Regions from separate parts of the Butyrivibrio sp. TB genome, predicted to be linked through region 2. Evidence: riboswitches for the same ligand, from Rfam matches in the RefSeq annotation. Region 2 holds a riboswitch; the other holds the start of a gene.

Region 1 (4,223 bases), on a different contig from region 2:
TCTTCAGTTCAATTCTATGAAAATGGTTGGAATATCATGCGCAGATATCAAAGATGATTATATGGCCCGCATGGTTTCTATCCTTGAGAAAAAGCTTCATGAATACGGCTATGATTACATGCTCCTGTGTAGTGGTTATGATCTTGAATCCAGAGAGCATGCAGTAGATCTTCTTCTTAAGAAGAAGGTAGATGCACTTATCCTTATAGGTTCACAGTTCCTTGGTAATTGCGAGAAGGATGAGGTTGCATACCTTCACAGAGATGCTGAGCAGGTTCCGGTATTCATACTAAACGGATATCTTGAGAACGAGAATATATACGGAGTACTGGGAGATGATCGCAATGCCATGTACAATGCGACAGAATCCCTAATAAAGGCAGGAAGGAAGAAGATCCTCTTCCTCTATGATTCCGAGTCTTACTCTTCCAATCAGAAGATGGCAGGCTATGAAGATGCCCTTAGAGATAATGGAATCCCGGTAGATGGCAATCTCAAGCTCAAGATCACATGTTCACTTCATGAAGAAAGAGATCTCCTTCTTATGAGAAAAGATCTTGAGTTCGATGCAGCAATCGCTACAACTGATGAACTCGCAGTAGGAGTACTTAAGTACGCTAAAGCAAGAATGCTCCAGGTTCCTAAGGATATAAGCGTAATCGGATATAATAACTCTCCACTTGCTGATTTCGTAGAACCTGAACTTACATCAGTAGATACCTCTATCAAGGACATGGCTCATGTCGCTGTAGACAAGATGATGGAATGTCTCCAGGGCAAGAAGGTTGAACACAAGACCGTGATAGAGTCAAGACTTGTAAAGCGCTGCACTACAGACTTTTGATTAAATATGAACGAGTCAGTACACTAGCGTCGAATGCTTGTAAATCTAGCAGTAGGTTCTAGTGTATGAATATCCTTCCATCCGGCAAAAAGGTCTGGATGAATGTGAGGTCCAAAAGTACAGTTTTCAAAAACTGCTGCGCCGTAAGGACGCCATGGACGTGCAAGATATACAGATCCGTCCGGACACCTGTCGGTTATAAAATTGCAATCTATAAAATGTAAACCGGATTCTCCCTTTGGAGTATTGGGAGCACATACGAATCCCTGAACAGCCTGTTCAACATATGTAGCGGGCTGTTCTTTTGATATAGTAGTCATATCACGAAGAGGAGCCCTGTATAGTGATACTATAGTGCAGTTCTTAAAAGTGGCATTGGCTCCGCCGAATATAAAATCAACATCACCTTCTATAATACAGTCTTCGTAGTACTGGGTGGTCATAAGACGTGGGCAGTCCCTTCTTGGTCCTGTGAAGCCGCCCTTCTCCCTTTCTTCAAGAGGAAGAGGAGACATGAACAGAGTATCCTGATGCCCTTTTAAATGAACACGTCTGCATATAACATTCGTAGCATCTGCATAAAGGGCGATAGCTTGTCCTCTAAGACGTCCATCTCCCGCGGTATTCTCAATAGTAAGATCTTCGATGATAGCTTCCTTGCCCGATACGAACATGGTATAGCTTCTAAATGTGCCAAGCTTGATACTGCCATCATCCGGCGCCTTGTCAAATCCCCCATCAGACCATGAGATAGTAGTAGCATCCATCCCAGCGCCCTTTATATGCAAGGAAGCATCAGAGGTACCATTCTTCTTAAAATACTCCGAATCATAATAAAGCTTCTTATAATAAATTCCCTTATCAAAAAAAATCTCTTTCATATAGTGCCTCTTTTTGGTGATAGATTGATCATTAGTAACTTAAAGTTTGCATTATGTTTGTTATATACTCGTGCAAAAAATCTATATATTATTCTATTACAAATGCTATATAGACAAAAGCCTGATTGCAACACAGGAACCTTGTAAAATAGGGCAGATTTCGAGAGGCAATGGTGGGGAGCGGGTTACAAAGGATTTCCGCGTTTTTTGAGCGTGTTATTAAATTCAAGAGCGTGATAGATGGCTCCTTCTATTCTGCATTGGGGGCCGCATGCCCCCGCGTAAGCGAGTTTCGGCCCCCAGAATAGAAGGAGCCAGATAGCATGCCTTGAATTATAACACGCTCAATAACGCGGAAATCCTTTGTAACCCGCTCCACACCAGTGTCTCTCGAAATCTGCCCTATTTTACAAGGCTCCGGCCACAACCTATCGGCCCGATTTCTCGCACCATTTGACTACATGTCCGTTTTGTGGTAAGGTTCGAACGTATGTGGGTGTTTGCTACAATTATCCGATTGCAGCAAACCTAACAGGGAACCGGGCGAGCTTCCCGGACAGTGCCGCTACTGTGTTGGAACAAAGGCTGCGCTTAACTGCCGGATACAGTTAAGAGGGCGCCATCAAAATGTGTTCCTAAGCCAGATACCTGCCCTCATATTGGCACAGATTCTACGGGACCATAGATAAGTGCCGGTCAAATATTCTGCATTTATGCCCTTTTGTCCGGTGTTCTTATAAAACTCCCTATGTGTCAACATATGTGTTCCTGATAGCGAAGCACTATCAAGAATACAAAGCTGATTCGATTTGCTTCAGAATGGAGAATATTATGAAAAAGAAACTTTTATTAGTAATGATGGCTACAACATTGTCATTTACAATGCTTGTAGGATGTGCATCTTCAGATTCCAAGAAAGAAGATGAAGCTGTATCAGAAAATTCAGATGATGCTGCCAGTAAGGCAAGCGATGAAGCAGATACTGTTGCATCAAACGCTCAAGAGGAGTCATCTGAGGAAGAGGCTGCTGCAGTAGAAGCTATAGTACTCAGTGAAGCTCCTGCTACAGATCTTGCAGGCAATGAGATCACTGTACCTACAGAGATTGATGCTATCGTTAGTATGTCACCTTCATCAACACGCCTTCTTATCGACCTTGGACTTTCAGATTATATCGTAGCATGCGATACATATTCTTATGAATATTATGGCGATGATCTTGTAGCAGATGTTCCTCAGTATGATATGATGGCTCCTGATCAGGAATCAATCGTAGCTCTTAATCCTGATATCATATTCACAACAGGCATGAGCTATGCTACAGGTAGTGATGTATATGCTTCTGTTCGTGAAGCCGGCATCTGCGTTGCTGATATTCCAAGCGCATCAACACTTGAAGAAATCGGTGAGAGTATCACATTCATCGGAGCATGCACAGGTACATCTGAAGAAGCAGAACTTATAGTAGATGAGATGAATGATACTCTTGCTCAGATTGAAGAGCTTGCATCTACAATCTCAGATGATGAGAAGAAGACAGTCCTTTATGAGACCAACACTCCTACAGCTGACTATCCTACAATCTATTCTGCAGGTTCAGACACATACATTGGCGAGATGATCGAGAAGCTGGGCGCTATCAATGCTACAGGAGATCAGGAAGGCTGGCCTTCACTTACAGAAGAGGATGCTATTGCTATAAATCCTGATGTTATCATCTCTACAGATATGTTCACTCCTGATGCAGTAGATACTCACCTTGCTCTTTCAGGTTGGGAGAATGTAACAGCTGTTGCTAACGGCGATGTATATCTTATGGAACTTTCAAATGAGCTCAATCAGCCCAACCAGCACGTAGTAAGTGCTATGGTAGAGATGGCTAAGTACATCTATCCTGATGTATTTGCAGATCTTGAAGATCCATTTGCAGTAATAGCTCGCTAATATATCATAGTAAACGACTTAAGAAAAGCACTTTGCCAGTCATCAGATGCCTTATATGCCAGCATTAGATAACCGGCATAAGGCATTTTCTAAAGTCTTTTACTATAGATTTATATATGCAGTCGGGGACTTAACAATATCATTGATATGCGTAGTTTCCCGGCTGCTATTTTTTCACCAATTGAAACCATTAGCCATTAGTGACATGGGGTTAGTATATGAGTAAAGAAAAAAGCTTTGGAAAAAATACTCTTGAAGTCATAACGATTCTGGTATGTCTTATAATTCTCGGAATATGCATGGGAATAGGAAGTGTAGATATCCCTTTAAAGGATGCCATGACAATCCTTGGAGGTAAGATCTTCGGAACATATATTCCGGATGAACTTGCTGCAACTACGTCTATTCTGTGGACTATAAGACTTCCCAGAGCCATGACTGCATTCCTTGTAGGAGGAGCACTTGCCTTGTCAGGTGCCATCATGCAGTCTGTACTTCAGAACCCTCTTGCATCGTCGTATACTCTTGGCGTATCAAGCGGAGCATCCCTTGGA
Region 2 (4,223 bases):
ATATACCAGTCATCTGCTTCTATTCCTGACATTGTTATAGCACTGACTGCTCCTATGGAGTCAAAATGACACATAGCTCCCGATGCTGCAAGATATATACTGTCAAGTGGCATATATAGAGGGATTATCCGTTCCTGTGAATCTGAAGATCCCATGCTAATGTCTGCAGATATATCATCAGGAATATCTTTCCCCTCAGGTATAAGAAGGTAATGCCTTCCATCATCTATACTTATGACAAGATACCCGTCTTCATATCTATGGATCTTAAAGCAGGTGGCATAAGCATTCTTATCTGTTTCTATATAGGTCAGTCCTTCTATATTAGGAGGATCCATGGAAGTCTTTATGATCTGACTATCACTATCTGTACCATCTGCGCTCTCACTATATGAATCCATAGTTTCATCAGAAACGCTGTCATCAAGGGTTATGAGAAGGGTATATTCAATAAGATGAGGGGTACTCATGGCAGTAGTATCTGCCTGAACCTTCATCTCTTTGCCCAAAGACACAGGTATATCGAATTCAGAGTTACCCTCCTTATTAACAGGATAATATGTATCGCCATCCACTATCATATAGTCATAGTTTGGGCTACTCCATACAAGGTGTGCCGTCGCTTGTCCATCTGTGACAGTAACCTTGCAAGGGCTTTCTATATACGCTTTCCCGCTTCCGCCTGTCATTACAACAGATGCGGTGTATTCCCCATCGGAAATCCCACCGCATCCAACCAGACATAGGGAAAAGATGATCAGAAACAACCATTTTGTTATTTCAAATAAATGCTTTAGTTTTTTTCCCATAAAGTTTTATTATTTTATAACTGCACCTGTGTGCTCAACATAGATATCTTCAACTTCCTTGATGCCGCCAAGTCCAAGGATCTGGCAGCTTACTTCTTCAAAGCTTCCATCTGCTTCAAAGCCGCTCTTCCATGAATCCTCTTCATCGCCTGCCATGTCATTGTTAGCATGATCACCTGCTACGACCATAAGAGGGCGAAGAACTACTTTAGTATAACCTGCAGCTTTAACAGCTTCGATTATGTTTGAAAGCTCTGTTTCTTCAGGCTCACCTTCTACAGTTCCGATGAATACGTTGTCATAGCCAAGTTCATCCATCTGAGTCTGCATCTGGCTGTATGTAACCTTAGCTGTATGTGATGTTCCGTGTCCCATGAATACGAAAGCAACTCCATCTTCCTTAGCTTCGTCAAGGTCTGCATATCCTGCCTCTTTTACAGCTTCAGCTGTTATAGCCTTGGCTACAGCTTCCTTGTCTTCATTGATAACTGTTGCATCATCACCAACTTCTCCAAGAAGGGGCTGTGCTACAGCTACTGATTCGAATTTATCTTCATACTGGGCGAGAGTTTCAACAAGCTCGTCATACTCAGCGCCGTGCATCAGGTGTGTAGGCTGAACTATCAGATTCTTAACATTATTATCTACTGCTCTTTGGAGTGCCTGGTCTACATTGTCGATCTTCTCACCATCTCTTGCATAGATATGGTTGATGATGATCTGAGCTGTAAATGCTCTTCTTACTGAGTAGTCAGGATATGCCTCCTGAAGAGCCTTCTCAATTCCGCCTATATCCTTGACTCTGCTATCATTGAAGGATGTACCAAAGCTAACTACAAGGATCTCGTTATCTCCTATATCATCGCCGTTGAGCGGATCGTCCTTGGAAGCATCTCCTGTATCTCTTCCGAAGTAATCAGGATCAGCATACTCGCCTTCTACAAGCTCTTTCTGAGTATCTGTAAGAGCGTCCCAGGCTTCTTTGGCTTTCTCGCAGTTTTCATATGTATCATCTGTATATTCCTGAACATAGATAGAATCTATAAGATCAGCCACCTTATCTGCTGCCATTTGATCTTCATCTCCTTCGTAAGGTACCGGATCAGATACTGTTACCTGATGGTCATACCATACTTCCTTAGTTCCTATAAGTGCAAGTGCAAAGCTCTCATCAAGGTATGGTACAGGAACATCAAAACCGTTAACTTCTTCTGTAGTTCCATCTGCATATGTTACAGTATCTATTGTAGGCTCGAGAAGCTCTGCACCCTCTTTCTGAGCATCCTCAGCGCTTCCAGGGAATAGATTTACTATATTCTTGGATGGAAGTGTGATATGGATAGTCATCTCGCCGTCTTCTACGGTAAGGATTCCTTTATTATCATATGCTTCATTAACATGGAACATGGTGCTGTCTGTAGTAAATGTAGCCTGATATGTTCCGTCTTCCAAAACGCCTTCTTTTTCATCAGCATCTGCCGCAGCTGTTTCTGCCTGAGTAGCATCAGCATTTTCATCTGCCTGTGCAGTGTTTTCTACAGATGCTTCATTAGAAGCAGTTTCATCTTGTCCTGAACTATTCTGTCCGCAGGCAACAGCTGTAAATGACATCGCTGCAGTCAGAAGTACTGCCAGAAATTTTTTCTTCATAATATTTCCTCCTAGATAAAAAAATAAAGCCTTCACCAAGAAGCGAAGACTTTTTTGCACACAAGATTAAAGCAAATGTCAAAATAGCATTTACCATAAAGCTTCGTACAGTCAATTCCTCGTGACTTGGTTACCCTTGTACGACGACAGGCAGGTCTCCCGGCTGATTGCATGGTCTCTTTCGCCTTCCCGGTTATCCAGTGGCATATTGAAAGAGACTTGGATGCTATGCAGTCCTATACGCAGGTTCATCAATATAAGATCAACTTGCAAGAACGCATATATTCCAGACAAAACACGGTGACGAGATCGTGCGGGATTTGCACCCGCTTCCCTTTTCACTTACGCAGTAGCAAGTATAGCTACCCGTAAACACCTTCCGTCTCATTAAATTTTCATGGATATAATAACATAAGTAATAGATAAGGGCAAAGATTCTTATCATCAGTTATTTTACTAAAACTTCACATAATGCCTTACTATCTCCATCTGAACCTGCTTTGGGTATAGCAGAACCGGATAGGTATTGCCTTTTTGACTGACTTTCTCAGTAGTAACTATACCTTTAGAAAGGCCTTCATCAGTCTGAGCCATCATAAATCTTCCGCCTATATTTTTCTCTGCGATATAACCCATTTCTGTAAGGAATTTCGTTATATCTGTACCGAATATATTCTTGGCATTGTCTGCTGTTGATATCCTGTTAAGCTCATCTTTGATCTCAGATACAAGGCACAGGTCTTTGGACTCATATTTATCTTCATCTTCAGGATTTAGATAAAAGGGGACTTTATGCCCCTTTGGAGCTGTTGAACCTTTTGAACCTTTGGCCTTAGTTTTAGCAGGTGCTGGTGCTGCATCCTTAGTATTATCTGCAGCTTCGTCCTGGCTATCTGTTATAGCGGTTACTACTCCCTCATGTTCATCTAAATATGAACTTATAGCGTTTATGAATCTCTGACCATACTTGTCATATTTCATCTCGCCTACACCTGATACATTTAGCATTGATGCCCTGTCAAGAGGAGTCTTGGCGCTCATATCGATGAGAGTCTTATCACTAAAGACGATATATGGCGGCATGCCTTCTTCTCTGGCAATCTGAGTTCTAAGTGCTTTAAGTATATCAAAAAGATCGTAACCAGCTTTGGTAAGACTATCTGTTTTCTTCTTGATCTGTCTTATTTTATTACTATCAGGTTCCTTAGCCTGCGTGGTCCTGACTATGACACGGGTAGCCGGATCTTTTAACGGGGTTATGTCACCCAACTGGATCACACTGTATTTGTCAGCAGTCTGGCACAGATACCCGTCCAGGATAAGCTGATTTATAAGAATCCTAAGATCAGCTTCTGACCTGTCTTTAAGTGTGCCATAAGTTCTGTAATTCACGATGCCAAGTTCTTTGAGTCTTGCTCTGTTAGCACCAAGAAGTGTCCCTAATATGATATTAAGGCCGTACCTTCCTCTTGTCTCGAATACGCAGTTTATTACTTTTTTGGCATCTTCTGTTCTGTCTTCTTCAATAAAATGTTTATGGCAGTTACCACAATTATCACAGGGCTCTGTATTTTTTTCTCCAAAATATTCAAGTATATAATTCCTAAGGCATCCTGTCGTCTTACAATACCCCTCCATGACATTGAGCCTTCTCATATCTCTTTCCTTGATAAGAATAACGTCTTCACTCGGTATATCTGTAAAGTCTTTATGTTCTAACAGGAATTTGTTAATGATTATATCTTTTGGAGAAAAAAGAAGTAT

The links. Region 2 has a riboswitch for cobalamin ahead of BMX21_RS10345 (sirohydrochlorin cobaltochelatase). Riboswitches for the same ligand answer to the same signal wherever they lie in the genome.
Region 1: it holds a riboswitch for cobalamin, as region 2 does, so the genes downstream of both, BMX21_RS01945 (ABC transporter substrate-binding protein) here and BMX21_RS10345 (sirohydrochlorin cobaltochelatase) in region 2, are expected to answer to the same signal.

Annotation. Positions count from the first base shown of each region.
Region 1 covers NZ_FOER01000002.1:132,431-136,653, forward strand. Annotated here, with positions in the region: gene BMX21_RS01935 (LacI family DNA-binding transcriptional regulator) at 1-844, shown strand, start outside; gene BMX21_RS01940 (pectinesterase family protein) at 868-1,725, opposite strand; cobalamin riboswitch at 2,203-2,395, shown strand; gene BMX21_RS01945 (ABC transporter substrate-binding protein) at 2,557-3,669, shown strand; gene BMX21_RS01950 (FecCD family ABC transporter permease) at 3,888-4,223, shown strand, end outside.
Region 2 covers NZ_FOER01000013.1:104,664-108,886, forward strand. Annotated here, with positions in the region: gene BMX21_RS10340 (ABC transporter substrate-binding protein) at 1-809, opposite strand, end outside; gene BMX21_RS10345 (sirohydrochlorin cobaltochelatase) at 819-2,459, opposite strand; cobalamin riboswitch at 2,592-2,854, opposite strand; gene recQ (DNA helicase RecQ) at 2,916-4,223, opposite strand, start outside.